DNA from 4 places in the Halanaerobium hydrogeniformans genome. Region 4 is predicted to be linked to each of the others. Evidence: riboswitches for the same ligand, from Rfam matches in the RefSeq annotation. Region 4 holds a riboswitch; each other region holds the start of a gene.
What was found. Region 4 has a riboswitch for cobalamin ahead of HALSA_RS06855 (TonB-dependent receptor plug domain-containing protein). Riboswitches for the same ligand answer to the same signal wherever they lie in the genome.
Positions count from the first base shown of each region.

Region 1: another riboswitch for cobalamin. It lies ahead of HALSA_RS11305 (cobyric acid synthase); the one in region 4 lies ahead of HALSA_RS06855 (TonB-dependent receptor plug domain-containing protein).
Region 2: another riboswitch for cobalamin. It lies ahead of HALSA_RS12695 (ribonucleoside triphosphate reductase); the one in region 4 lies ahead of HALSA_RS06855 (TonB-dependent receptor plug domain-containing protein).
Region 3: another riboswitch for cobalamin. It lies ahead of HALSA_RS01375 (alcohol dehydrogenase catalytic domain-containing protein); the one in region 4 lies ahead of HALSA_RS06855 (TonB-dependent receptor plug domain-containing protein).

Region 1 is NC_014654.1:2,420,268-2,427,621, reverse strand. It holds gene HALSA_RS11330 (FecCD family ABC transporter permease) at 1-304, shown strand, start outside; gene HALSA_RS11325 (ABC transporter ATP-binding protein) at 304-1,065, shown strand; gene tsaA (tRNA (N6-threonylcarbamoyladenosine(37)-N6)-methyltransferase TrmO) at 1,092-2,177, shown strand; gene cobC (alpha-ribazole phosphatase) at 2,199-2,813, shown strand; gene HALSA_RS13080 (hypothetical protein) at 3,238-3,693, opposite strand; cobalamin riboswitch at 4,054-4,249, shown strand; gene HALSA_RS11305 (cobyric acid synthase) at 4,508-6,064, shown strand; gene HALSA_RS11300 (cobyric acid synthase) at 6,067-7,354, shown strand, end outside.
Region 2 is NC_014654.1:2,453,683-2,461,036, reverse strand. It holds gene HALSA_RS11485 (HD domain-containing phosphohydrolase) at 1-702, shown strand, start outside; gene HALSA_RS11480 (DUF445 family protein) at 867-4,613, shown strand; cobalamin riboswitch at 4,732-4,919, shown strand; gene HALSA_RS12695 (ribonucleoside triphosphate reductase) at 5,108-7,354, shown strand, end outside.
Region 3 is NC_014654.1:322,022-329,375, forward strand. It holds gene cobC (alpha-ribazole phosphatase) at 1-169, shown strand, start outside; gene HALSA_RS01360 (branched-chain amino acid aminotransferase) at 184-1,209, shown strand; gene HALSA_RS01365 (hypothetical protein) at 1,249-1,578, shown strand; gene aroC (chorismate synthase) at 1,581-2,678, shown strand; cobalamin riboswitch at 2,774-3,005, shown strand; gene HALSA_RS01375 (alcohol dehydrogenase catalytic domain-containing protein) at 3,105-4,154, shown strand; gene trpD (anthranilate phosphoribosyltransferase) at 4,154-5,266, shown strand; gene HALSA_RS01385 (hypothetical protein) at 5,279-5,482, shown strand; gene HALSA_RS01390 (ADP-ribosylglycohydrolase family protein) at 5,615-6,484, shown strand; gene HALSA_RS01395 (PD-(D/E)XK nuclease family protein) at 6,723-7,354, shown strand, end outside.
Region 4 is NC_014654.1:1,524,913-1,532,266, forward strand. It holds gene HALSA_RS06835 (SIMPL domain-containing protein) at 1-377, opposite strand, end outside; gene HALSA_RS06840 (ExbD/TolR family protein) at 526-924, opposite strand; gene HALSA_RS06845 (MotA/TolQ/ExbB proton channel family protein) at 926-1,543, opposite strand; gene HALSA_RS06850 (energy transducer TonB) at 1,558-2,646, opposite strand; gene HALSA_RS06855 (TonB-dependent receptor plug domain-containing protein) at 2,672-4,456, opposite strand; cobalamin riboswitch at 4,600-4,778, opposite strand; gene HALSA_RS06860 (YraN family protein) at 5,011-5,376, shown strand; gene HALSA_RS06865 (YifB family Mg chelatase-like AAA ATPase) at 5,395-6,933, shown strand; gene HALSA_RS06870 (QueT transporter family protein) at 6,934-7,354, opposite strand, start outside.

The DNA of each region.
Region 1 (7,354 bases), 900 kb from region 4:
TGCTAAGATGCGTTTAACTGCAATGACAGCTGCTTCTATATTAACAGCGGTAATTATTTCTTTTGTGGGGATTATTGGCTTTATTGGTCTTGTTACACCTCATATTATCAGAAAAATAGCCGTTGGCAGTCAGAGACAGTTTTTTATCAACTCAGCTCTTGCTGGTGGGCTGCTTTTAATAATATCTGATAATCTTGCCAGAACAGCTTTTAGACCGGTGGTTTTACCGGTTGGGGTTTTAACTGCATTTTTAGGAGCACCACTTTTTATTTATCTTGTTATAAAAGGGAGGCAGTACTGGTGATGCTAAAAGTTGAAAATTTAAGCTTTAGTTATAGTAGAGAAGAAGTGCTAAAAAATATTAGTTTTGCAGCTAAAAAGGGAGAATTAATTACATTAATTGGTCCCAATGGCTCTGGCAAAAGTACTATTTTAAAATGCATAAATTCATATTTAAAAGTTGAGCAGGGCAATATTAAAATCAAGGCTAAAAATTTAGCCTCTTACAGTAAAAATGAGCTGGCAGAAATTATTGCTTATATACCTCAACTGGAAAATTACAGCTTTCCTCTTACTGTTTTTGAAACTATTTTGATGGGAAGAAAATCTCACAGCAGCTGGAGGGCCAGTCAAAAAGATAAAGAAATTACTGCTGAAGTAATAGCTAAACTTGGTTTAGGTGATTTTTCCTGTACAAATATAAATAATTTAAGTGGAGGTCAAAAGCAAAAAGTTTTTATAGGTCGGATGATGGCCCAACAGGCTGATCTTATTTTATTGGATGAACCTACCAATAATCTGGATTTAAAACATCAACTTGAAATTTTTGAGCTTATTCAAAATGAGGTTGATAAAGGCAAAACTGCAATAGTTACCATGCATGATCTTTCTCTTGTAAGCCGTTTTAGTGATAGAATTATTATGCTTAAAGATGGAGAAATCTATTCTGATGGTGATAAAAGTTCTTTATCTGCTGCCAAAATACATTCTGTTTATGGAGTAGAAGTTAGTCTTAAAGAACACAATGGCAGTCATGTTATAATACCAGAAAGAGTAGTTGTTTAATATTAATAAATAAAGGGTGGTGTAGAGTGAATTTAACAGAGATTGCAAAAGTTAAAAGTAAATATAAAGAACCGATTGGGCCTGATAAAATGAAAAAAACCGAAAGTATTATTGAAGTGAAAGAAGAATTTGAAGATGGGCTATATGGAATTGAGGAACATGAATATCTGCAGGTTTTATTCTATTTTCACAAATCAGAGGGATATGACTTGATCAGTAAAAGAAGAATTGGGGGAGAAAAAGGACTTTTTGCTTCTCGAAGTCCTCGCCGAGCAAGTGGGATTGGAATTACCACTGTAGAACTATTAAAAAGAGAAGGGAATAAACTATATGTATATGGACTTGATGCTATAGATGGAACCCCGGTGGTAGATATTAAGCCTTATGCTTCTTTTATGGATGAAGCCTCTATATCACTTCAGAAAAATAATCCTCGCTATAAAATAGAGAAAATGATAAGATATCAGAATATAGATGAGCTTTTATTAAAAGCAGGGGAATTTCATGGTCATTATTGTCCTTTTCTGGCCCTGGGAGTTTTGGCAGCAGCTGATGCTTTAAAAAGAATGCAAAAAGCTGATGCAGGAATGGAAAAATTACTTGCAGTTGTAGAAACAAATAGCTGTTTTAGTGATGGTATACAAGTTGTCAGTGGAGCAACTTTTGCTAATAATGCTTTAATCTACAGAGATCTTGGTAAAACAGCAGTAACTTTTGTCAGCCGAGAGGGTGGAAATCTCCGCTATTATCTTAAAAATGATAAATTTTTAGAAAAAGATTATACTGAAGCAAAAGAACTTTTTGAAAAAGTTGTTGCTAGAAGAGAAGGCAGCAGAGCTGAAGAAAAGAAGTTAAAAGAACTATGGAAAAAAATAGCTTTTGAAATAATTGAAGAAGATATAGCAAAATATTTTAAAGTAGAAAGAGATATTGAAATTGAAGTTCCTGATTATGCGCCAATTTTTGAAGATAAATACTGTCAGGAATGTGGAGAAAAAATCATGGCAGTAAAAGCAGTAGAAAAAGAGAATCAGGATTATTGTAAAAAGTGTGCTCAGGCAGAATATATACAGCTTGATGGAAGTGGTTTAACTGTAAAAAAATTTGATTAAGCTGAGCAAAGGGTGAAAATAGTGGCAACAAAAATGCTTTTAATTAGACATGGAGAAACAGATTGGAACAAAGAATTGATTTTTCAAGGGCATAGCGATACAGAATTAAACGAAAAAGGTATAAAAAATGCTAAGAAAAATGCAGAATTGTTAAAAGATCTCAACTATGATTATATTTATTGTAGTGATCTAAAAAGGGCAAAAGATACAGCTGGTTTTATCGCAGATAAGCTGAATAAAAAAATAATTGAAAGTAAAGAAATCCGCGAATTAGATTTTGGTAAATGGGAAGGACTTGACTTTAAATCAATAGAAGAGAAATATCCTGATGAATTTAAGGCCTGGCAAGAAGATTTTTTAAAAAATAATCCTCCTGGAGGAGAAAAGATAAGTGATTTTACTGAGAGAGTAAATCGCTTTTTTAAAAGTGTTTTAAAAAAACACAGGGATAAAAAAATTATTGTAGTAACCCATGGTGGAGTTATTAAAACTTATTTAACAGAAATAATGGCAGTACCAAAAAAGAGATTCTGGCAGTTTCAGATTGAGAATAATTCTCTGACAGAAATTAAATTTACTGGAGAAGTAGCTGTTTTGACAAAGCTAAATCTTTTATACTCTAATAATTTTAAGTGAACCTCTCCACCTAAATCAAAACCAAGATTTGCATCAAAAGAGATACTAGCTTCGCGTCGGATGGAGCTTCTAACTGCTTCATATAGATTAAAGTTCAACCTATATTACTAGGTCAGTTTACAAGATGTTTGGCTTTTAAGTTTTGCTCCTAATAGTTTAGGATACCCTTAATCTTGAAGGATTGTCCACAAATCCATTATCTCTCGCCTCTTTGATAGGTCTGAGAATACATTTATCGTTATGATATTTACGAAGTATATTAAAGCTACCATTCTGATCAGCATTAATTAATAGGCCCTCGTTAGTTTTAAAGAGACCTCTAGTAATTCTTCTGGATTTATCATAGTTACTTTTATTTATTTTTTCCAGATCTACTGAACAGCGGCCAAATCGAATACGGTCATACTAAAGCTTTCCTTGCGTATTATAAATTAAAAGCTTTAGTGACCTTCACATTATATTTAGATTGTATCTTTTTAGATAAGGATAAGAGTAATTTGTTATCTTTAATTCTAATAGCCAGATTGGTAAAAATTATTTCACAGGGATTACTGTTCATATGTTTAAAATTAGGTGATCCTGGCTGACCCTTATATTTTTGAGGATTCTTTTTATAATCTTTGAGAGAATTAAAAAAACTTTTCCAGTCCTGAGCTAACTGCTTTAATGCCTGCTGTCTGTTATGGGAGTGAAGGTAGTCATTATGCCAGTTATTTTTATATCTAGTTTCTAATTCAGTATAGACAGCTTTTACATCTTTATTATTTTTAATCTGATAATTGACTGTATTATATAATTTAGAGCAATGCCAGGCTAATTCATTAATTATTACTAATTGCTTATGGCTTAATTTAGGCTTGAATTTAAATGATAATCGCATTGATTTTTCACCTCCATCCTACTATAATTATATCATACATATGTTTGCTTGTAAAAGAAAAAATGGAGGTTTGATTTTTATGGATAGAGACTTAAATAACAATTATCATTCTGTTTATAGTCTACAATATCATTATTGTATCTTCTGGTGGTGCTACTATTGAGACAATTAAAAAGTATATTGAAAATCAGAATAAATAGCCAATTCATCTCCACCTAATGCATAGCTTGGATGGAGTTTTCTTGGCAGTTTTAAATAAATTTGATTTTTTTTGCAGGATATTTATTAAAAGCATTGAATAAAGTAAAATAGATAACAATAATTTTTCTAATAATATTTCTACTAGTATATCAAAAAATCAAATATAATAATACATCAAGGTGCTTTCAGTTACGGCTGAAAGAGAATAGGGAAACAGGTGAAAAACCTGTACGGGCCCGCCACTGTAACTGACAGATTAAATTTAAATACATCCACTCAGTATTTACTGGGGAAGGATATAAATTTAATTGTTAATGTCAGGAGTCAGGAGACCTGCCTTTTGTATTTCTATCTAATCCTCGGGAAACAGGAATTAATAGTGCTCATAAAGTTTAATTATAAGCATTTTATTTTCTTTGCAAATCATATTTTTTATGATTAGCTATCATTTTACTCAACCTTAGGGTTGAGTTTTTTTATTTTTCTCTTAGTTTTTAGAAAATTTCCATAATGTATGACTCTAATTTTATCTAAATTGCTTGGTAATTCACTTAAATAAAGGTGAAAGATTTAACAAATCTTATTATAAGTATAGCTAAAGGAGAAGATTGTTGTGAAAAACAGAGCAGGTACAATAATGATCCAAGCTACTTCCTCAGATGCTGGTAAAAGCCTTTTTGCAGCAGCTTTATGCAGGATTTTTAATCGGAAGGGAATAAAAACTACTCCTTTTAAAGCCTGGAATATGTCGCTTAATTCATATGTGACAAAAAACGGAGGAGAAATAGGTATTGCCCAGGCACTGCAGGCTGAAGCTGCCGGGCGGGAGCCTGAGGTAGATATGCAGCCAATTTTGATCAAAGCCATGGGTGATGGCCAGACCCAGGTTATAATCAGAGGAAAAGCAGATAAAAATATTTATTACTCTCAAGGAAAAGAAGATTATAGAGAAATTTTTGCAGAAACGATCACAAATTCTCTGCAGAAATTGAGCCGGGAAAATGAGCTTATAATTATTGAGGGAGCTGGTAGTCCTGCTGAAATAAACCGCAGTGGCCCAGATTTTGCAAATATGTTTACAGCAAAAATCTATAATTCTCCTGTCCTGTTGATCAGCAATATTGATCGAGGTGGAGCACTTGCTTCCCTGGTAGGAACTTTAAAGCTTCTTTCTGAAAAAGAAAAAAAATTAGTCAAAGGACTTTTAATAAATAAATTTAGAGGAGATTTTGAGCTCTTAAAACCCGCTCTTGGCTTTTTAAAAGAATATACTGGCAAAGAAGTTCTTGGTGTAATTCCTTATCTAAAAGATTTGAATCTTCCTGAAGAAGATTCAGCATCTCTTAAAAAAATAAATCAAAAAAATAGTAATGATAAGATAAAAATTGGAATAATAAGGCTGCCTCATATTTCTAATTTCAGTGATTTTAATAGTTTGAAAATGGAAGCTGATGTTTACTTAGAATATATAGCAAAACCCCAAAAATTAAATAGTTTTGATTTGATTATTGTACCTGGTACTAAAACAACTACTAAAGATTTAGATTTTTTAAAGAGTTCAGGCTTAGCTAAAGAGATAAGGCTTGCTGCCAAGGCAGGTACACTGATTATGGGTATTTGTGGAGGCTTCCAAATGCTTGGCCGCAATCTTTATGATAAACAGCAGACAGAAGGTGGCAGCAAAAAAATGGAAGGTTTAAATTTGCTTCCTATTGAGACAGAATTTTTAGCAAGTAAAACAACCCACCAGGTTGAAGCAGTTTTGAATAAGAATTTAGAAAAAACAGATTTTTTCTCTAGTTTTGATTTCAATGAAAAATTAAAGGGTTATGAGATTCATATGGGAATCACAAAATATTTAGAAAAGAGCAAGCCATTATTTGAGCTGCAGAAACGCTCTGGAGAAAAATTAAAAATAATGGATGGTGCTTTTGCTATTGAAAGCAACTGTTTTGGTAGTTATCTGCATGGTCTGTTTGACAATGATGGTTTTCGCAGATCTTTAATTAATTATTTAAAAGATAAGAAGAATCTTTTTTTAGATCAAGCAAATACAGGTTCTCAAAATTCTTATCAAGAAAACCTACAGAAAGAACTTGAAAGGCTAGCAGATGTTGTGGAAAGCAAGGTAGATGTAGATAAACTTTTAGAATTAAGCAAAAGGAGTTAATTATGACAGCAGCGATTATGTTTCAGGGTACAGCCTCAGATGCCGGGAAAAGTATAATTACAGCAGCAGCCTGTAGAGTTTTGGCTCAGGATGGATATCTTGTGGCACCATTTAAATCACAGAATATGTCTTTAAATTCCTGGATTACAAAAGATGCTAAAGAAATAGCGGTTGCCCAGGCAGTCCAGGCAGAAGCTGCTCAGGTTGAGCCAATTGTAGAGATGAGTCCAATTCTTTTAAAGCCAAATGCAGATAATAATTCACAGGTAATATTGCAGGGAAAACTATATAAAAACATGAATGCAGCCGATTATTTTGCCTCTAAGGATAAATTGCTTGAGATAATAAAAGAATCCCTAACTGTATTAAAGAATAATTATAAGGTGATAGTACTTGAAGGTGGTGGGAACCCTGCCGAAGTGAACTTAAGAGATAAAGATCTGGTTAACATGAAGGCTGCTGAACTTGCAGAGTCTCCTGTGATTTTAATTGCAGATATTGATAAGGGAGGAGTTTTTGCTTCTGTTATTGGAACTCTTGAACTCCTAACTGAAGAAGAAAGGGCGAGAGTCAAAGGGATTATAATTAACAAATTTAGAGGTGATCCTAAAAAGTTTGAAGATGGAGTAAAACTTATTGAAGAACACACTTCTAAGCAGGTACTTGGTGTCTTGCCATATTTAGAAGATCTAGATCTTCCGGCTGAAGATAGCCTAGAAAACAATGTTTTTAACAGTGCAAATGATCAGCTTGATATTGTAGTGGTTGCCTATCCTCAGATGTCTAATTTTACTGATTTCGATTATTTTAAGGCTGAAAAAGGAGTGCAGCTCCGCTATATCAGAAGGGTAGAAGAAATTGCTGACCCTGATTTAATCATTTTACCTGGGAGCAAAACAACTATTAAAGATTTGAAATATCTTTACAGCTCAAAAATGGCTGATAAAATAAAGGAACTTGCCGGAAAAGGTAAAGATATAATCGGGATCTGTGGTGGCTATCAGATGCTTGGTAAAGAAATTAGAGATCCTGAAAATTTTGAAATAAGTTCAAGGAGTATAAAAGCTTTGAATCTGCTTAATATTAAAACAGTGTTAGCAGCAGAAAAAGTGACAAATCAGATAACAGCTAGTTCAGCAAAGAATTTGCCTTTCGAAACTGATTTTGTCTTTAAAAATCTAAGTGGGTTTGAAATTCATCAGGGTAGAACTATCAGAGATTCTAATGTTAAACCTGTTTTTAGACTTCAGCGAAAAATGAAAGATTTTGAATCAAAAAGCCAGTCTGATG
Region 2 (7,354 bases), 930 kb from region 4:
GAATTTGATATTTCAGTATTAATAGAATGCAATGATAATAACCAAAAAAGTTTAAGCGATATTTTTAATAGCACTATTATTAAATTAAAAAGTATTGACTACAATATGAGAAATAGTCAAAAAAGTGTTTTTTATAAAAGCCACCTTAATTTTGTAGAAAAAAATAATTATAATGATCTACATCACAGTAGTAATTTATTGGAATTAAGCAAAAAAACAGCAGTAGAATTTAATCTTAACAGTGAAGAAAGTAGAAAATTTATGCTTTTAGCACAACTTCATGATATTGGAAAACTGGCAATTAATAAAAATATTTTAAAAAAAGGATCTTCTTTAAACAAATCGGAGTGGGAACAATATATAACACATGTTGATAAATCAGCAATTTTTGTTGCTTCATATCATGATTTAGCAGAAAGCTATAATTTGATTTATCATCACCATGAGCATTTTGATGGAAGTGGATATCCTGACGGTTTAACGGGCAAAAATATTTCTTATTTAAATAGACTCTTTGTGCTTGTTAATTTTTTCGATGCTCTTAAAAACCACCTTTATTATCCTTTTACAAAAGAAAAATATTATTTTGCTTCTTTAACGAACAGAGAAATAATTGAAGAAATAGAAAATTATAAGGGTAAGATTTTTGATCCTGAGCTTAGCGATGAATTCATTAAAAAGCTTATATTAGGGGATAAATAAGCTTACAAAGCGAGGTTATCCACAAGTTAATAACAAAACAGGTGTTTTATCCACAGTTGTCAACATCTAATCAACAAATTTTGTGGATTAAACCAAGAACTTATTAACAACTTATCCAGAATTGTGGATATCAAAAATGATTATCATTACAGGAGGATATGATTATGCTTTTAGATATTCCAGCAATATTAGCTGCAGCAAGTACGGGTGCTGTTACTGGTTATTTAACAAATAATTTAGCATTGAAAATGATTTTTAAAAAATATGGTCCTTTTGGTGGAGTAGTTATAAAGACCAGAGATGAATTTATAAAGAGTATTTCGCAGTTAGTAGAAAGAGATATTATTAATCATGACACTTTAAAAGAAGAATTTTCTAAAGCAGAATTTAAAAAAAATTTAAATAAAACAGTTAAAGATCTACTTAAGTTCCATCTTTATCAACGCAGCAATCAAGAAAAATTATCTGATTTTCCAGCCTGGAAAAATAATTATCAGCTTAGCACAAAGTATTTAGCAGAAAAGCTTCCCCAATATTTTATTAGTTTAACTTCAGAGCTGGCCCAGAATCATCAAATAGATGATTTGCTCAGTCAAGAGGGCTTAAATGAAATTATTGAGAACTTTTATTTTGATTTTATTCAAGAAATTAAAGATAAAAATCTATTGAAAAAAGTATTAATTAATATTTATCAAGAACTAAAAGAAGAAAAAATATCTGATTTATTAACAAAACAAAGCAAAGCAGAATTAAGTGATTTTTTAAAAGCATTTTCTTTAGAATTAAATAGAGCATATGCTTCTGATCAGGATAAAGCTGATTTAAAACAAAGCCTTAAAAGTTTAGTTGATTTAAATAAATTAAGCAATAATTTGATTAAAAAAATAAAGAAAATAAAAATAGAAGAAATATTTAAAGAAGAAAGAAGCCTTGAAAACTTTTTTACAGAAAATAAATTCAAAAATATTATTAATGAATTTATTATTAATTTGAAAATCGAAATAGAAAAATCCGAATTAATAATAGATGATTTAATATCTCCACAACTAGAGAAAAGCTTAAAAGAAGATCTTGATATAATCATTGTTCATAGCAAAGCAAAAATAATTAAGTTTATTAGAAATCATGAAAATGAAATTGAAGAAATGATTTTTACAGCAGTTGAAGAAGAAATTAAATTAAATAGTGGATTCAAAGCAATGAGTCGCTCTGCTATCTATAATAAATATCAAGAAAACATGGATGAATATGGAAGTCCGACTGAATTAATAATAAATTATATAAATAATTCGATTTCTAAAGATAATAGTCTTAGTGAAAAACTAATCCGGGAAATTAAAAATAAAAAATTATCTCAATTTAGCAGTTTTATCAAAGTAAATAGTATAACAGAAAAAATTGAAAATTATTTTTTTAGCTTTTTACAAGAAAATAACACTAAATCTTTAGAAGAAATATTTTCTCAAGATTTTTTTGAAAACCAGAATCTTGAAAGTAAATTATTTAATCTGCTTTTTACATTTATCCAAAACACCCTTTCAGATCCAGAATTATTAAAGCTATTTATAGAAAATATTTTTGGTTTGCCTTTAGAAAAGGTAATTAAAGCAGAAGATTTTTCTCTAAAAGCTGATTATCTTGAAAATTTGATCTTAGAAAATTTGAAAAATAATTATGAATTTATTAATTCTTTATTTAAATATATTAATGAAAATGCCTTGATATATCTAAACAAATTCATTAAAAATAATACTGAAATAATTTCTGGGCAATTAGAAAACAGATTTTTAGATTTAGAAAGTAAAATAGAAAATAAGGAGCTTAGAGATTTATATAAAGACTTTTCTAAAGATAAAAAAAATATTCTTAAACTAACTGATGAGCTATGTGCTTTTTTATACAATTATCTACCAGAAATAGTTGAAGGGAGTATAGCTCAAACAGCTTCTGCAAATCTTAATCAACTTTCTGATCAGGAAGTACAAAAAGCAATTGAGGAATTCATGGGTAAAGAACTGAAACCTATCACTTATTTAGGAGCTTTACTTGGGGCTGCAGCTGGAATGATATTCAACCTAACAGGTGTTGAGGCTGCTTTGATGGCTGCATCTCCAGTTTGGGTTGATTATGTATCTTCTGCTGTTTTATATGGTGGAGTTGGTTGGTTGACAAATGTATTAGCTATTTGGATGATTTTTAACCCCTATCAGGAAAAATATATTGCTTCTTTTAAAATGCCTTTTACCCCAGGAGTAGTGGCTAAAAATAGAAATAGATTTGCTGATTCTATGGGATCTTTTGTAGAAAAAGAACTTCTTAAGGCAAACTCTGCTGCAGAATTGTTAGAAAATAATAGGGCTAAAATAACCGATAAAGGATTGCAGTATTTTAAAGAGCAGGATTATCGGCTTTTGTTCAGCCTGTTAAAAAACAAGGATAGTTTAATAGCAGAACAGTTAATTAATTTTTCGCTTGAGCAAATTCCTAAAGCCAAAGGAAACGCAGATTTGCAAAAATATATCAATACAAAGCTTGCTAATGTTCTAGAAAATGAAATTAAAATTATCAGTTTAGAGGAAAAAAGCCTTGAATTCTTAAATAAAAAGGAAGAAAATATTAATTTTTCCACTGCTCAGATAGGACAGGATATTTTTTCATTAGAGAAAGTATCTACTGCTTTGGCAGGGGAATATACTTTGAGTTTAAGCTCTCATCGTTTTAAAGAAATTATCAGTGATAAAAAGATTTTTCCTTTTGCCAAATATCTTGTCCCACAACTTTTTGGAACTGATTTAAAGCTAGATTTAAATGATCTTATTTTTTCTTATTTACAAGAAAATAAAGATGATCTCTTTGGAACAGCCACAGAGTTTTTATATAAAGAGGAAGAGAATATTTTGCAGAAACTAAAATTTAAAAAAGATGAGTTAATAGAGTTTGAGAAAGCTAAAAAAGGTGGGATTCTTAAAAACACTCTTATCTCTGGAGCAATATTAATGGCTGATTTGGATGGCTTTATTGATGCAGTTGGGAAAAGAATTTTTAATCATTATTTGCCAGCATTCTTTGCAGAAGAAGATGAAAATATAAAAAATGATTTAGAAAGCTATCTAAAAGATCTCGAGCAGAAAAGCTTTGAGAGTTTAAGCAGCTTTGATTTTTCATCTTCAGCAACTTATTTCTTTAATTCTGCTAAAGGTGAAGATTTTTTAAATACATTTATATTTTTAAATGAGACTGAAATAGAAAAACTTAGTCAAGCTTTGCTTAAAGGTGAAGAAAAAGAGCTATTTAATTTTAATTTTGAAGTAAACAAAATTGAATTAGAAAAATTTATAAAAAATCAATTCAGCCTTGAACAAAAATTAAAACTTTTAGTTGATCTAAAAAATATTTTTTCAGATCAAAAAATAAAAAATCAATTTAAATACCTGATTAATAATAATCAATTTGTAAAAGCAGAAAAAACATGGCTTAATTTTACTGAGAATTTAAATTTTGCAGAAAGAAATTTTATATCATCTCAATCAATAAATGAAATTATAGATAACTTGAGTGCAATTTTGGAAAAAGAAGAAACGCTCGAAAGCATAGCTGAAGAAACAATAGCTTTAGTGTCTGATTTCATAAGTCATTTACAAAAGGAAATGGACAGAGAAAGTTTAAATTATTTATTAGAACTATTTTTGCAGAGTGGAATAGATAGTTTAATTGTTAATTCTGAAAAAATTGTTGAGAGCTTAGAATTAAAAGAATTAACTTCTGCTGAAATAAGAAAAATGGATCCTGCTGAAATTGAAAGCACTTTTAATAGTTTTGCCGGCCATTATTTTAATCAATTAAAACAATATGGATGGTTTGGAGGAATTTTTGGTGTACTTCAATTATTGTTAAGGTCATTTATCTTATAATTTTTTAAAAAAGCAAACTTAATTTGCTTTTTAGATAACAAATATTATAAGATATAGATAAGTTGGAAGAAATTTTAGGAAATTACTAACAATTAAAAATTTAATATTATTAAATATAGGTTGTAATTATTGTTTTGGTGTTTAAAACGAAAATTAATAATTGCATTAAAATGGGAAAGAGGTTAAAGTCCTCTGCGGTCCCGCCGCCGTAAGGTTTAAAAAAAGACTGTTATCTCACTGGGAAACCGGGAAGAGGGTCTGCTTTGCAAACCAAGCCGGAAGACCTGCCATATTTAATCACCAGATACTCACGGGATATGAGAGGGGTGAAAGATAATTAAATTCAGTTTTGCTCTTATGACTCCCTTGCGATATTTTTCGGAAGGGATTTTCTTTTTTGTTTTTGACGCAGGAAATATTAATTCTGTCAAGAATAAGTAAATATTACAGTCATTGTAAACAAATGTTTATTTTATAAATAGGGGGATATAAGGATGGCCTTAAAATATGTAAAAAAGAGAAACGGCAAAAAAGTAGATTTTAATTCTGATAAAATTAAAGCTGCAGTAATTAAAGCAGCAGAAGCTGTAGAAAGCAATAATGATAAAATTGGAGATGAAATTTGTTCAGAAGTTATTTCTTATCTTAAAATATTTTTCAAAGATGGCGGGATAGTTGAGGTTGAACAAATTCAAGATCTAGTAGAAAAAGTATTAATAGAAAAAGGTTATGCCGATGTTGCAAAAGCATACATACTTTATCGAGAGCAGCACTCTAAACTTCGTGATACCAAAAAACTATTTGCAGATGCTGTAAATATTATGGATAATTATTTAGATCGAAGTGACTGGAAAGTTAATGAAAATTCTAATATGAGCTATTCTCTGCAGGGCTTAAATAATTTTATTGCTTCAGAGGTAACAGGTCAGTACTGGTTGCAGCAAATTTATTCAGATGAAATAGAGAAATTACATAAAGACGGTGATTTGCATGTTCATGATTTAGGAAACCTGAGTGTCTATTGCTGTGGATGGGATTTAGAAGATCTTTTACGGACAGGTTTTCGAGGTGTACCAACAAAAATTGAAAGTTCTCCACCCAGGCATCTTCAGACAGCTTTAGGCCAAATCACAAATTTTTATTATACGCTCCAGGGCGAGGCTGCAGGGGCAATGGCTTTTTCAAATTTTGACACCTATCTGGCACCATTTATCGCTTATGATAATCTTAATTATGAAGAAGTTAAACAAATAATGCAGGAATTTTTATTCAATATGAACGTCCCTACCCGGGTTGGATTTCAGACTCCTTTTACAAATATTACTATGGATCTTGAAGTACCTAATTATTTAAAAGAACAGTCAGTAATTATAGGAGGAGAATATAAATCAAAAACATACGGAGAATTCCAGGAGGAAATGGATAAGTTTAACCGTGCTTTTGCGGAAGTGATGATGGATGGTGATGCAAAAGGCAGAATGTTTTCTTTCCCTATTCCTACCTATAATATTACAGATGATTTTGATTGGAATAATCCGGTGCTTGATCCCGTTTGGGAGATGACTGCAAAATTTGGAATTCCCTATTTTTCCAACTTTATCAATTCAGATATGAATCCCGAAGATGCTCGTTCTATGTGTTGTCGATTACGTCTTGACAATAAAGAGCTGCGCAAAAGAGGGGGAGGTTTATTTGGCGCTAATCCTATGACAGGAAGTATAGGAGTGGTTACTTTAAATATGCCAAGAATTGGATATTTGGCGGCAGATAAAGCTGATTTTATCAATCGTGTCTATAGATTAATGGATATTTCTAAAGACAGTCTTGAAATCAAAAGAAAAGTACTTGAAAATCTTACAGAACAGGGGTTATATCCATATTCTAAATTTTATTTAAGAGATGTTAAAAAACGTTTTGATGAATACTGGAAAAATCATTTCAACACAATAGGATTAAATGGAATGAATGAGGCTCTACTTAATTTTATGGATAAAGATATAGCTTCCCAGGATGGACAAAAGTTTGCTTTAGAAGTGATGGATGCAATGCGGGATAAACTACAGGAATATCAGGAAAAAACTGATAATTTATATAATCTAGAAGCTACTCCTGCTGAGGGAACAGCATATAGGTTTGCCAGACTTGATAAAGAAAAATTTGGTGACAGCATTATTTCTGCAAATGAGGACAGGGTAATTAACGAAGGTGCAGATCCTTATTATACAAACTCTACTCAGTTACCTGTAAATTTGACAGATGATATATTTACTGCCCTTGAATTACAGGATGAACTGCAGTCTAAATATACAGGAGGCTGTATTGAGAAAGGAAATAAGGTTTTAACTGATAAAGGATTAATGAAAATAGAAGAGATCGTTAAAAATTATGAAAATTTAAAGCCTATTATGGCCTTAAGTTATAATGAAGAGTATCATAGATCAGAATGGGATTTAATTACTGATGCAGTTGCCATAGATGTTAGCAGACATGATAAAATTAGAATTAAAGCTGAAAAAGATCTTGATATTACTACAAGTGACTGGCATCCATTTTTTGTGTTGGAGCCTATAACAGAAAAAAAGGTAGCTTTAGCAAATTTAAAATCTGCAGATGATAATGAAATCTTAGTTAAAGATATCGACAATAAATTATTTTTAAGTGGAGAAAACCTAGATAAAAAATATAAGATTACAGAAAAAAGAGCAGATCAGTTAAAAAAGGGAGATTATATATTACAAAAT
Region 3 (7,354 bases), 1.2 Mb from region 4:
CACCCATGGTGGTGTGATAAAATTATATTTGCGAGAAGTTTTAGCAGTACAATCTAAAAGTTTTAAACAGTTTCAGGTAGATAATACATCGCTTACCGAAATTAAATTTTATGATGATGATGCTATTTTAAGCAAACTGAACTACGTGGTTGGAGAAAATTTTAAATAAGGAGCGAACTATCCATGAAAAAGAAAGAACTAGATTGGGAAAAACTTGGCTTTGATTACCGAGAAATTGATAAAAGATATGTAGCTAACTATAGTGACGGAAAATGGGAAAATGGTACTTTAAGCTCTAAGTCAGATATTGTAATTAATGAAAGTGCAGGTGTTTTACAGTACTGTCAGCAGGTATTTGAAGGATTAAAGGCCTTTACTACTAAAGATGGAAGTATTGTTACATTCAGGCCTGATTTAAATGCGGAGCGGATGATGGATTCTGCAGAAGTACTGCAGATACCACCTTTCCCCAAAGAAAAGTTTTTGGAGGCGGTTGATCTGGTTGTAGAGGCTAATGCTGAATGGGTTCCACCCTATGGAACAGGGGCAGCATTATATCTACGTCCCTTTATTTTTGCTTCAAAACCTGTGATCAGTATTGAGCCTGCTGAAGGATATCAATTCAGGCTTTTTGGAACTCCAGTTGGCCCCTATTTTAAAGGAGGAGTCAATCCTTTAACCCTCTGTGTAAGTGAATATGATAGAGCAGCTCCCAGGGGTACAGGTAATATAAAAGCAGGCTTAAATTATGCTATGAGCTTAAGGGCCCATATTGAAGCACATGAAAATGGTTTTGATGAAAATATGTATTTAGATGCTGAAACTAGAACATTTGTCGAAGAAACAGGTGGAGCTAACTTCATCTTTGTAACAAAGGATAAGGAGATTGTTACACCAAAGTCAGAAACTATTCTTCCTTCCATAACAAAGAGATCAATCCTTTATATAGCTGAAAATAGGCTTGGTCTAAAGGTAAGCGAGCGGCCTGTAAAGTTCGAAGAATTAGAGGAATTTGCAGAATGTGGAGTTTGTGGTACTGCAGCAGTTATCTCACCGGTCGGAAAAGTGGTTAATGAGGATAAAGAGATCACCTTCCCAAGTGGTATGGAAGAAATGGGAGAGGTTACTAAAAAGCTCTATGATACACTAACTCAAATCCAGTTGGGAGATATTGAAGCACCTGAAGGCTGGATCAGGAAGATTGTTTAAGCAGAGATATTAAAATAATGATGCTAAAAGGAGAAAAAGATGCAGAATTATAGTAAAGATTTAAAAAAAGAAATCAGGCAACTAGCAAAAATAGCCCACAAAAGGGAACTGGAAAATGAACTTTCAGATCTGCAGGAGAAATTTAAAGAATGGGAAGATAAAAAAATGAATGTCTTTGAATTAGACCATGAGATCTACATCTATCATGTCAAAATCTCGAGGGCTATTTTCAAACGCTATAATAATGACGGCCAACTAGATATGGTAGTAGCTTCTGCAGTGGCAAGGGGTATTATTGAAATTGAAGAACTGAGTGAAAAACTTCTTGATAGTCTTAAGGCTATCATAAATAGATTTGGTGGTGTTTAAAGATGTCAGGTTCAGTATTAGGTGATTTGTTTAAAATTTCAACCTGGGGTGAATCTCATGGCAAAGGCCTTGGTGTAGTTATAGATGGCTGTCCCGCCGGCCTGGAATTGAATGAAGAAGATATACAGTCTGATTTAGATAGGAGAAAACCCGGGCAATCTCCTTTTACAACCCCAAGAAAAGAAGGAGATAAGGTAGAAATCTTATCAGGGGTATTCAAAGCTAAAACAACAGGCACCCCGATTTCTCTTATAATATATAATAAAAATCAGCGTTCCAAAGATTACACAAAGCTTAAAGATGTTTATCGACCCGGACACTCTGATTATAGCTATGATCTAAAATATGGTTTTAGAGATTACCGGGGTAGTGGTCGGGCTTCAGGCAGAGAAACAGCAGCCAGGGTAGCAGCAGGAGCTGTTGCCAGGAAAGTGCTGGCGGAACTGGGAGTTAAAATCAGGGCATATACTGCCTCTATAGGTCCGGTGAAGATCGATCCCGAGAACACAAAGATTGAAACCAGGCTGGATAATTTTCTCTATATGCCTGATCAGAAAGCCGCCAAAAAAGCCGAAAAATACTTAACAGAGCTGATGGAAGATAATAATTCCTCAGGTGGAACCATTGAATGCAGGGTTGAAAACATTCCAGAGGGACTGGGAGAGCCTGTTTTTGATAAAAGTGATGCTCTACTGGCCAGGGCAATCATGTCGATTGGAGCGGTAAAAGGTGTTGAGATTGGGAGTGGTTTTAAAGCTGCTGAGATGACAGGTCATCAGCACAATGACTTTTATCAGTACGATGAGGATCAAGAAATAAGCAAGCTGACGAACAATGCCGGTGGTACTTTAGGTGGGATAACTGATGGTAGTGAAATAGTTTTAAGAGCTGCGGTTAAAGCTACTCCGTCAATAGAGAAAACACAATCGACGGTCAACAAAGCTGGAGAAAATATTGAATTGAATATCCACGGTCGTCATGATCCGGTAATAGTACCGAGAGCTGTTGTTGTGGTGGAAGCTATGACAGCTTTGACCCTGGTTGATTTACTTTTAAAACAGATGACAACTAGACTGGAATATATTAAAAAGGTCTTTTAGAATCTCAACTTAATTGCTAGAAATTATTTAAAAGTTGTTGTAATAGTTTTTAAATTATGATAATATTTTTTTAGATTAGGAATTTTTGATTAAAAATTAAATATAATTAAATGGGTGAGCGGTTAATTCAAAAAGAAAATTTTTAAGTTGACTGCTTTAAAAGGGAAATCTGCATGAGTTAAAGCTGAGTGCTGCTTGTGACAGTGCGGTCCCGCCACTGTAAGCGATAAAAGGGTCTTTCAATTACCACTTGATTATTAAAATAATCGGGGAAGGTGAAAGGTTAAGGTCGTGAGCCAGGAAACCTGCCTATTTAATCTGCAGTTTATTTAAATTGCTAGTGAATTATGGAAAAGTTCACAGCTCCTTAAGGGAGTTGTGGACTTTTTTTGATTTTAATAACTAAACTAGATGAGGAGGCCAATTATGCAGGCAGCAATATTAAACGAAAAAAAACAATTAGAACTAAGAGATCTGCCCAGACCAAAAATTGTACCAGGTGGTGTTTTAATTAAAGTAGTGGCAAGTGGACTCTGCGGTGCTGATTTAAAAATGATCGATAAAGGCCATAAAGCACTCACTTACCCCAGAGTTTTAGGCCATGAGATCACAGGGATTATAGTTGAAAGTGAAACTAAAGAATTTAATAAAGGAGATAGAGTTCAAATAGCACCAGGTATAGTCTGTGGGGAATGTTATTTTTGTCAGCAGGGGATTACAAACCACTGTCAGGAGATTGAGATCTTTGGATTTACTGTAGATGGTGGTTTTAGGGAGTACATAGCTATTCCAGAGAAAGCCATCAAAGCTGGAGTTTTAAATATAATTCCTGATAACTTAAGTTTTTCTGAAGCGGTTTTTGCCGAACCATTAGCCTGCTGTATTAATGGATTGGAACTGGCTCAATTTACTGAAAATGAGAGTGTTTTAATAATTGGAGCAGGTCCTATCGGTTGTTTAAAGGCAATGCTGGCTAAAAGTTATGGGGCAAAAAAGATAATCCTAGCCGATAAATTAGCTAAACGGCTGGACTTTGCAGCTTCTCTAGAGCTTGATTCTTTGATTAATGTTGAAGAAAAGGCATGGCATGATATCGTAAATAAAGCGACTGATGGCCGGGGGGTTGATTTGATAGTTTTGGCATCAAGTCATGTAAGTGTTGATCATTCTTTAACAGGATTATTAAATAAGCGGGGTAAGATCTTATTGTTTTCGGGTTTTGCTGATGGCAAAGAAAACTTAGAGATCGATGGCAACTTATTTCATTATGGTGAAATGGCTTTAATTGGAGCTTATGGCTGTACTGTTAAACAGAATAAAAAAGCTTTAAAGCTGATGGCTAAGCAAAAAATAGCAGTAAAAAAATTGATAACAGATCAAATTTCATTAAACGAAATTTTTAAAGGTGTAGAAAAAGCAAGAAATAAAGAAACAATCAAAGTTATCATCAAAGAAAATGAAGGAGGAAATGGATGATGAATGAAGTAGTAAACAGCAAGCAGTTTGGCCAAAGTATAAGTGGATTAATCGAAGGAAAGGATTTTTCCCGAGCAGAGATGGAAGGACTTTTTACTCAAGTGCTTTTAGACCAACAATCAGAAATGCAGCAGGGAGCTTTTTTAGCTGCATTAAAAGCAAAGGGAGAAACGGTAGAGGAAATAGCTGGAAGCTGGGATGCAATCTATAATTTAGATACCATCAAATTAACTCCTCAGCTGGAACAGCCTTTAGTAGAAAATTGTGGGACAGGAATGGATAAGCTAAATACTTTTAATATCAGTACTGCTGCCTCAATCGTTGCAGCAGCTGGAGGTGTAAACATGGCCCGGCATGGTTCAAGAGCGATCACTTCTAACTGTGGTACAATCGATATTTTAGAAGAATTAGGGGTTGGAGTTGAGTGTGCCCCAGAACTTATAGTAAAAAGCATCGAAGAAGTTGGAATTGGAGTCTTAAATGGTATGGACTCTAAAATACACCCTACGGCTTTAGGCAGGATACTTGCCAGAATTTCCTTTGGCACAACTTTAAATATTGCAGCTTCTTTAGCGAACCCTGTTTATCCGAAATATGGGGTTCGGGGAGTATACAGCAGAGAGCTATTAAAACCGGTAGCAAAAGTCATGCACAAAATAGGTTATAAAAAGGCCATAGTAGTTCATGGTTTAGCAGAAGATGGAATAAGCGGGATGGATGAAGCCTCAACTCTGGGCAGAAATCATCTGGTTGAAATTGATGAAACAGGTCAGCTCAAAGAGTACTCCATTGATCCACGAAGTCTGGGGATAGAAAAAGCAAGTAGCAAAGATATTCTTCCCTGCCAGGATAGGCAAAGTGAGGCTTTAGAGCTGATTAAAGTATTAAAAGGTGGGGGAGAAAAGGCCCGCTCAGATATTATAGCCCTCAATACAGCTCTGATCTTTTATCTAATGGATTATCATGATCAGCTTAAAACTGCCTATGAGGCAGCCAAAGAGATCATTAACTCAGGTAAAGCAATTAATAAGCTTAAAAAATGGGTTCAGGTGCAGAATTCAGAGCCTGAAAAGGGATTAAAAAAGCTGGATAGATTATTGGCAAAAATCTAAAGGAGGTAAATAATGCAGCTCTATGCTCTAAAATCTGAACAGGGTTATTTAAAAGCTGACAAAAAAGATGGTTATCAACTCGTTAATTTAAATAAAGCTTCAGTGTTTTCCAGTCAGCATTCTAAAAAATTAATTGAGCTACAAGAAAAAGCTAAGCACGATAAGCTAGCTAATTTGAGATTAGTAGAATTAGAGATCAGAGAAAAAGAACTTTAAGCTATTAAATAAATGTAGTTTAACTCAGTGTTAAATATTGAAATTGTAAAAAGCTTAATTTAATTTTTTCTGATAGAAGAGTATAATACTATCTGAAATAGCATAGATTATTTATTTGAGGAGGGTCTAATGATGGATAAGAATAGATTGTCAGCAATATATCTAAGTTTGATTGGAGACGCAATTTCTTTAGGTTCCCACTGGGTTTATGATACAGATAAAGCAAAAAAACATTTTCCAGGTAGAATAACCGAGTACACCTCACCTGAGATTGCTAAATTTCATCAAGGTAAAAAGGCTGGAGACTTCACCCATTATGGTGAGCAGTCTTTTGCTCTGTTGAAATCGATTTATAATAATGAGGGTTTTGAGCTGGAAAAATTCAGAGAAGACTGGATGGAATATATTCAAGAAAATGAGATGTTTATGGACCATTCGATGAAGGATGCCCTGCAGAAATTCAAAGGATCTGATAGTCTTGTTGGTACAGAAAATGTAGAGCTGGGAGGTCTGGCCCGCAGTGCCCCTATGTTTCTTGATAATAGTATAAGTAAAGAGGATTTTTTAGCTCAGATACATCTAACCCATAATGGAGAGATAGTAGAGCAGAGTTCTGAATATATCTATGAGGTTATGGAAGATATTTTAAATGGTAAAGATTACAGAAAGGCTTTACTCGATAACAAGGATGTAAATGATTATATCAGTGAACTCTTTGAAAATATCAGTTCAAAAGACGAAGTAGTAAAAATGGCAGATAAAAGAGGACAGGGTTGTTCTACTGCCCAGGGATTCCCGATTGTGCTTGATGTTCTCTTAAATTACTCTGATCCTGTAGAAGCATTTTCTGTAAACATCAGGGCAGGTGGGGATACTGCCGCTCGGGCAATGATAATTGGAATGATCCTTGGTGCCGATCAGGGTTTAAAAAATCTGCCTGATAATTTGATCGATGGCTTTAACAGAGCCGGTGAGCTCAAAGAAATGATAGTTAAACTATAGCTTAAAAAAGAGCAGCTCAAGAATAATGTTAAATTCAATGGCCTCATCTACTGGAATTTCAATCAAAGTAGATGGGGTTTTATATTTTTTGGATATAAATTGCAGGACTTTACTGGTTAATTGAGGAATTAATTAGCTATGACACCATGCTGTCAGAAGAGTATGTTATAATTATAGTTGAAGTAAAATTAATCTTTTGAAATTCGGTAAAAACCAAGCTGAAAAGGAGATGTTTAGTTTGGAATTTAATTATTTAGATTATGGAGAAGATCTAATAGAAGAAAGTGTTTCTTTAAAAAAACCGGCTGTTTATGTTTTTGATAACTTTGCAACAATGGTTGAAGCTCAGGGCTATTATGATAAAAACAAAGAACTTTTCAGTTCTGATAGTCTATTTATAATGAAAGAAGATTTATGGGATAAATTGTTTTTCAGTGATAAAACTCTTATCAAAGAAGACAAATTAAAACTTATTTTTTATGGTATTTTAAGTCAGAAAGATAAAGAATTTTTTAAGATAGATAATTATTCTGAAAGCATAGATACAGCATATGAATTCTTTCATTTTTATGATTTTTTAAGTCAACATAAACTTGAGCCAGCTGAATTTAAACTACAGGCAAAGTGGCAGCAGCAAAGATTGGAGAGATTTGCAGAGATAAGAAAAAGATATGAGGCTTATCTGGAGGAGAATAATTTAATTGATAGAAATTTAAAAAAAGATTTTAAGAACTTTTCGACTCAATATATTGATAAATTTAAGCATATTAATTTTATCAACATCCTTTATTTCAACAACTTTGAGGAAGAGCTTTTGCAAAGCTTAGAAAATGACGGTAAAAATATCACCCATATTTTACAGCTTAAAGA
Region 4 (7,354 bases):
TATGTTACTCTTTCTTCATCTTCGTAGCGAGTAAATGGATAAACCCTAAAATATTGAGTTTCTAAACTTTCAAGATCTTCCTCTTCTAAAATATCCATTAGAGCACTTACAATTTCATTGTTTTCTCTAACAGCCACTGATTGTTCCTGGTCTTCATTTTCAAAACCGAGCACTACATCAACTATTTCTGGATCAAATTCTTTTTGTTGAGAAATACTTAAACTTGTTGTTATATAGTCTTCCTCTACCCTTTCTTCTACCACTTCTTCTGGAGCAACAACCTCATCATTAGTATTAAAATACAAACCGTTGATAACCAAAACCGAAAGCAGTATTAAAGCTAAAAAAACTAAAAATAAACCAGCATTTCTGTTCATTAAAACCCCTCCATCTTTCTCTTATTTTAAGATTTAAAACTTTAAAAAATATTTAATATTATAATTCCTCTTATTAGATATAATTCTAATAATAAGATTAAATCCCTTTTTTATTAGCAAAATAAATAAAAAAAGATGAGCTGCAAACTCACCTTCTTTCCCTTAAGCTAAATGATATCTGCTCAAAGTTATTTTGCTTTAACTCTTCAATCAGGGCAACCAAATTTTCAAAATCAGTTTTACGATCTGCATAGATCTTAACCGATTTATCTTCTCGTTCTCCTATATCTCTAAACAGTAATTCTAATTGACCAGGATTATATTCAACTTCCTGATAATATATTTTATTGTCTTCACTTAAAAATATATTTATCTGTTCACCATCAGCTGTCTGACCTATACTGCTGTCAGGAACAGTTATATTGTAGATCGCCTCTTCCCCCTGTAAGGTAGAAGAAACTAAAAAGAAAATCAAAAGCAAGAAAACTATATCTATCATAGGAGCTAAACCCAAAGACCCATCTCGATTTTTAGGCTTATATTTCACTTTAATCAATCTCCTTTTTATAACCATTATAAAGCAGGTTTTTGGTTTCTAAGCGCAAATTATCCATTTGATTAACAAGTTTATCAATTTTAGAATAAAAATAGTGATAAAATGCTAAAGCTGGTAAAGAAATAACCAGACCTGCCGCAGTTGTAAATAATGCTTCTGAAATACCAACTGCCATCTGTTCAGGACTTCCACCAATACCAAGTACCTGAAAGGTGTTAATCATTCCACTTACAGTACCTAATAAACCTAAAGTAGGTGATGCCTGAGCTAAAAAGTTTAATAAACCAAGACCTCTTTCTAATTCTGGTAATTTATCTACTTCTTCTGCATCCATAAAAAGCTGAAACTGCTCTTTGTTGACCGGTTTTTTAGAAAGAACTGCATTATATATTTGAGCGGTAATACCTTTGTTTTTGACAATTAAATTATCTTCATCAGCCTGATCATTATAGAATTCTTTAATATCTCTTAAATATTTGGTTTTTTTAATGCTTCTGTATTTAAGAAAATATATTATAGATCTCTCAAATACCATAAAAATAACTAAAAATGCAGATAGTAATAAGGGATATGCTATAATACCTGCTTTATTTATAAACTCTCCAATCATTATGATTCCTCCATTTAATCGAGTTCGAATCGAATTGGTAGTGTGATTCTTACACTTACAAATTGATCATCCAATTTTGCAGCTTCAAATTCCCATTCTTTAACTGCACTCAAAGCAGCCTGATCAAAAGCATCATAACCAGAACTGTCATGTATTTCAAACTCACTTGTCTTACCATCCTGGTCTATTTTAAGACTTAAGATAACCCTGCCTTCAATATTTCTTCTTCTCATTTGAGGGGGATATTCAGGTGCTCTATGATTTCTTATTGATGGTCTATCTATTCCAGAATGACCATTTTCACGTAGATCATATATTTCATCTTCTCCACTGTCTGTATCATCAGAGCCACCATTCTCAATTTGTTCTTCTGCAGGCTGAGAACTTTCAACTTCTTCACTTTCTCTGTTAACAATTTCGTCTACAACCTCATTTTCCTCATCATCAGCATCATCATTATTATTTCTTAATTCAGCCAGATAGCTGTCTAAATCAAATGAATCATCTTCACTTTCTTCTGGCTCTTCTACTTCATTTTGATTTAAAACCCATTCTGGAAGCTGTTCTTCTTCACTTTCATTTAATTCTTCTTCTACCTCAACCTCTGCTTCTTCTACAACTTCTACCTCTTCAAGCTCTTCAGGCTCTTCTTCTATTTCTTCTTCGATTTCAACTACTTCCTCAACTTCTGGCTTTTCTTCAACTTCCTCAATTTCTTCTTCGGGTTCTTCTTCGATTTCAGGTCTTTCTTCCACTTCTTCAGGCTCTTCAGCTAATTCTTCTTCAGTTTCTTCATATTGAGTCTCTGTTTCTCTATCTGGCTCAGGTTCAACTTCTTCACTTACTTCTGCCTCAGAAGTACTATCTTCCTGAGCAATCTCTTCCTCTAAAGCAGAATCACTATCCTCTGCTGCCTCAGAACCACCTTCTTCTTCAAATAGCTCTGCTGCATCAGATAATAATAATTCTATTTCTACCTCTTCCCTCTCAACTACCTGAATATCATTGGCTAGAAGCCTGAATGGGCAGGCTTCTAGCAGAAAGAGCATGGATAATGATAATATGAAACTTAATACAAAAACAAACTTATCTTCTTTTTTCATCTTATCATCACCCTTTCAAATTTATTTAGAATGAAGTTCCTAAACTTAACATAAAGTTACGACCAGGCATATCTAAAGGACTGACTACTTGATAATCCCTATCCAATAAGTTATTTATTGAGAATGTCATATTAAAATCTCTTTCTCTTATTTCTAATGGTCTGCTAAATCTAGAATCTAAGACAAAATAGCTTGGCATATCTAATCGACCAGCAACCAATCTACCATCTAAGGAAATTCTATTAACTTGATCATTATAATTTAGGCTAAGTTTTGCATTATGATATGGTTGATTAGCTAAACGATTATCATTTTGATCTCTAGCATCTAAATAAGTATAGTTTAATTTTGTGTTAATATTTTCTGCTAATTTTCTATCAAGTCCTAATTCTATTCCCTTAAATTCAGAAGTACCTTCTATATTTATTCTGGTATTAATTCCATTATCTTCAAAACTAGTGATTAAATTATCAACTTTTCTTTGAAACAAACTTAATTGACCTGAAGTATTTTGAAAGTTAAATCTTAAACCTATCTCATAATTATCACTAGTTTCTGCCTTTAAATCAGGATTACCCTCAAAGCCAGGAAAAAACCAATCAGGATTAGGAGGATAAGTACCATATAAATCATCAAAAGTAGGAGCTCTAAAAGCCTGAGCTGCAGAAGCAACCAGACTGTAATTATCACTCAACTTATAATTTGCTCCAATCTGCGGGCTTAATTCAGAACCATATTCTTCATGATCATCATAGCGAGCCCCAATTTTTAAGTTAAGCTGATCATTAATTCCCCAGTCATCTTGAATATATAAAGCTTTATTGGTATTTTTTTGTTGACCTCCAATGATATCTGTACTCTCAACATCATCTTCCTTTATCTCAAAGCCATAATTTAAAATGTGATTATCAAAATAATTAGTATTATTTATATTTAAACCAGTTTGGTATCTTTCATGTTTGGAACCGTCACTAGGATATAATCTTTCCTGATAATTTCTAAAAACACTAACAGATGTATCTCTATTTTCTTTTTGAGTATTCCATTTCAAATTAAGATTTTGAAAATGATCATCTTGAACACTGCCACCAATTATTTTATCAGAAGTATTATCCTCAAATGTAAAAGTTAAATCAGAATGATTACTGAGCTGATAATTTAATCTGGCGAATACAGTTTCCTGTTCTAATTTTTCTCCATCTTCAAGACCATCAGAATCTCTATTTAAATATGATAAATATACTCCCAAATCATCAAATCTCTGTGAATGTGAAAGTTCATAAGTAAAATTATTATAAGAACCATAGTTCAAAGAAACTCTAGTTTGTGGTTCAACTTCTATATCTTTAGTAATAATATTAACTACTCCACCCATGGCATTTGCACCATAAATTACTGAAGCAGGCCCTTTGATAACCTCTATTCTTTCAATATTATTGGTAGGTATTAAACCTAAATCAAAACCACCATTTTGGGGTTCATTGATCGGCTGACCATCTAATAAAATTAAAACTTGACTTGCACTGGCTCCTCTAATATTTACCTGTTTAGCTCCTGCTGGACCACCAAAATCAGTTATAGAAACTCCTGTATATGTATTTAATAGATCAGCTACATTTTGAGAATTGCTCTGTGCTATATCCTCCTGGCTGATAACTTCAATACTTACTGGAGTATCCATAATTGCCTCTTCATATCTACTTGCTGTGACTACTACTTCATCTAGATCAATGACATCTTCTTGCGCACCAACTGGTATAACAAAAATTAATAATGCTGCAAGCAAAACTAAAACTGCCCTTTTTAACATTTACTATTCCTCCTTGTTTTTTTGTTATGCTTACAGCCACCTAAGACAAAAAAAAGCTATTTCCAAAGCAAAAGACACCCAGGTACATTGAGGGTGTCTTCGTGCGAAAAATACATAGCCCACAACCAATCCTGTCTCGAAGATGGCTGTTTTCCCTTTAGGCAGGTCTCCTGACTTTATAGCTTTAGTGATTTACCTTCCCCAAACCCATTTCTGAGTGGTATTAAATCACCATACTAGTTAACAGTGGCGGACCCGTTCAGGAATTTCACCTGATTCCCTATTATCTTCTGAATGAAGCACCTAAAAAGAGAACATTATTTGATTGTATTAAACTCTATTTATTATCTTCTTTATTTAAGGCTAAAATCCTCTAAAAAAATCTATTGTATATTTGTTTTTTTGTGTGAATTTTTTGTTATTTTCAATTTATCAATTTTATTTTACAGCAATTTTGAATATTTTTTGCTTATATTTTAATTATTTTGCAATAAAAAGAAGGTATTACTATATATTTACATAATTATATAATATATCTATTAGGAGGTGTTTTAATGGCTTTACATAATCAGATCGGAGAACTTGGTGAAGATATTGCAGCAAAGCATTTAAAAAACAAAGGTTATTTGATTATAGAGAGAAATTACAGGAATAATTTTGGCGAAATTGATATTATTGCTCAAAAAGATGATTACACTATTTTCATAGAAGTCAAAAGCAGAACCTCAGAAGATTACCTCTATTTGGCGGAAAATCTTTATTATACTCAAATTGAACATTTAAAAAATACTGCTTCATACTATTTTTTAGAGAATGACAAAGAAATTGATAACATTCGCTTTGATTTAATTGCCATTAAAATTAATAAAATAGATAAAACTGCTGATGAGCTCAAACATTTTAAAAATATCATTGATTGATTATCTGGAGGTATAAAAATGTATTCTTTTGTCCATTCTGCTGTTATAAGTGGTGTTAAGGCAGAAATAGTGAGAGTAGAAATTGATATCTCTCGTGGTCTGCCGGGTTTCCATATTGTCGGTTTAGCAGGAAAGACTGTTAAAGAATCAGCTAAAAGGGTCCGTTCAGCTATTATAAATTCAGGTTTTGAATGGCCGATCAAAAAGATAACGGTTAATCTTGCTCCAGGTAATATTCAAAAATATGGATCCCACTTTGATCTTGCTATTGCTGCTGTACTTTTAGAATGTTCTGGTCAGATAAAGATAAAAAATAGGGAAAAGAAAATCTTTGCTGGAGAATTAAATCTAAATGGAGATTTAAATAAGGTTAAAGGTGTGCTGGCGATGTTGATCGAAGCAGAAAAAAATAATATTAAAGAGGCAGTTTTAGCTGCTGAAAATCAAAAAGAAACTGAATTAATAGAGAATATAGACAGCTATTTTCTTTATAATTTAAGTCAATTAACTGATTTGATCAAAGTTAAAAATAATAATTTTTTTACGCGGGATATTGAAGAAAAAAATAGAGTTAATAGAAAGGATAATTATTTTGAGCTTAATTTTATCAGGGGCCAGCACAATGCAAAAAGAGCTCTAATTACTGCAGCTGCAGGAGGGCATAATCTACTTTTTGTAGGTCCACCAGGTTGTGGTAAAACCATTCTGGCAGCTTCGATTGTGAAACTTTTAAGACCTCTTTCCAGTCAAGAACTTTTAGAAACTGCTTCGATTTACAGTGTCAGCGATAATTTAGAAAAATTAAATTTTAAAAAAAGATACAGACCATTTGTTGCTCCACATCATTCAATTACCTCAGCCGCTTTGATCGGTGGTGGTAGAATACCTGTACCAGGTGAGATTTCACTGGCACACAATGGAGTTCTTTTCTTGGATGAACTACCTGAATTTAAAGCTGCAGTTTTAGCCAATTTACGTGAACCTTTAGAAAGAAAAAAGATCAAAATAGCCAGAAACAATGGCAGCTATATTTTCCCGGCAAATTTTCAGTTGATTGCAGCTATGAACCCCTGCCCCTGTGGTTATGCAGGAGTGAAAAACAAAAGCTGTAGCTGTTCAGAAAGAGATATAATTAAATATCAACAAAAATTATCAGGACCTCTTTTAGATAGAATTGATTTGCAGATAGAAGTACCTCCCTTAGAAAGTGAAGAAATACTTTTAAAAAGCAGTCAGACTAAATTGATTAATTATCAGGAGAAAATAAAAAATGCCCGCATTATGCAGGCTCAAAGATATAAAAATAGTAGACTAAAAAATAATTCAGAATTAGAATTAAAAGATATTGAAAAATACTGTAGTTTAAAAAGATCTGCTCAAAAAATATTAAAAGATGCCGTTAAAAAAATTAATTTGTCCATGCGGGGCTATATTCGTTTAATGCGGGTCAGCAGAACAATTGCCGATCTAAAAAGCCATCATAACATCAAAAAAGAAGATCTGATCGAAGCAATTGATTTTCGCTGGCTGGCAGAAAACTCTAAAATGTTGTATTAATCAATCATAGTATTTTTTTAAATATTTTACCATCGGATAACCTAAAAGTACAATTACCAATGTCTGGCTAACTCCAATCTGCAGTACGGTTAACCAATACGGTAATGAAAATAATAAGTGCAGATAAATACTAATTAAAAATGCATTAAAGACTATTGGACTTAAATAGGCAATTATACTGTCTCGATATTTATAAGTTACATAAGCTGCTAAAAGGGTGACTAAACTACCTCCAATGATATCTACCATACCTAATCCACCAATGACATTAGCCAGCAGTACACCTAAAAATAAGGCTGGAACTGCTTCGGGAAAAATTATCGGTAAAAGGGTTAAAGCTTCTGCAGCTCTAAACTGTAGTGGTCCAAAACTAATCGGTGCTAAAAAATATGTAATTACTACATAAAGAGCCGTAATAGCA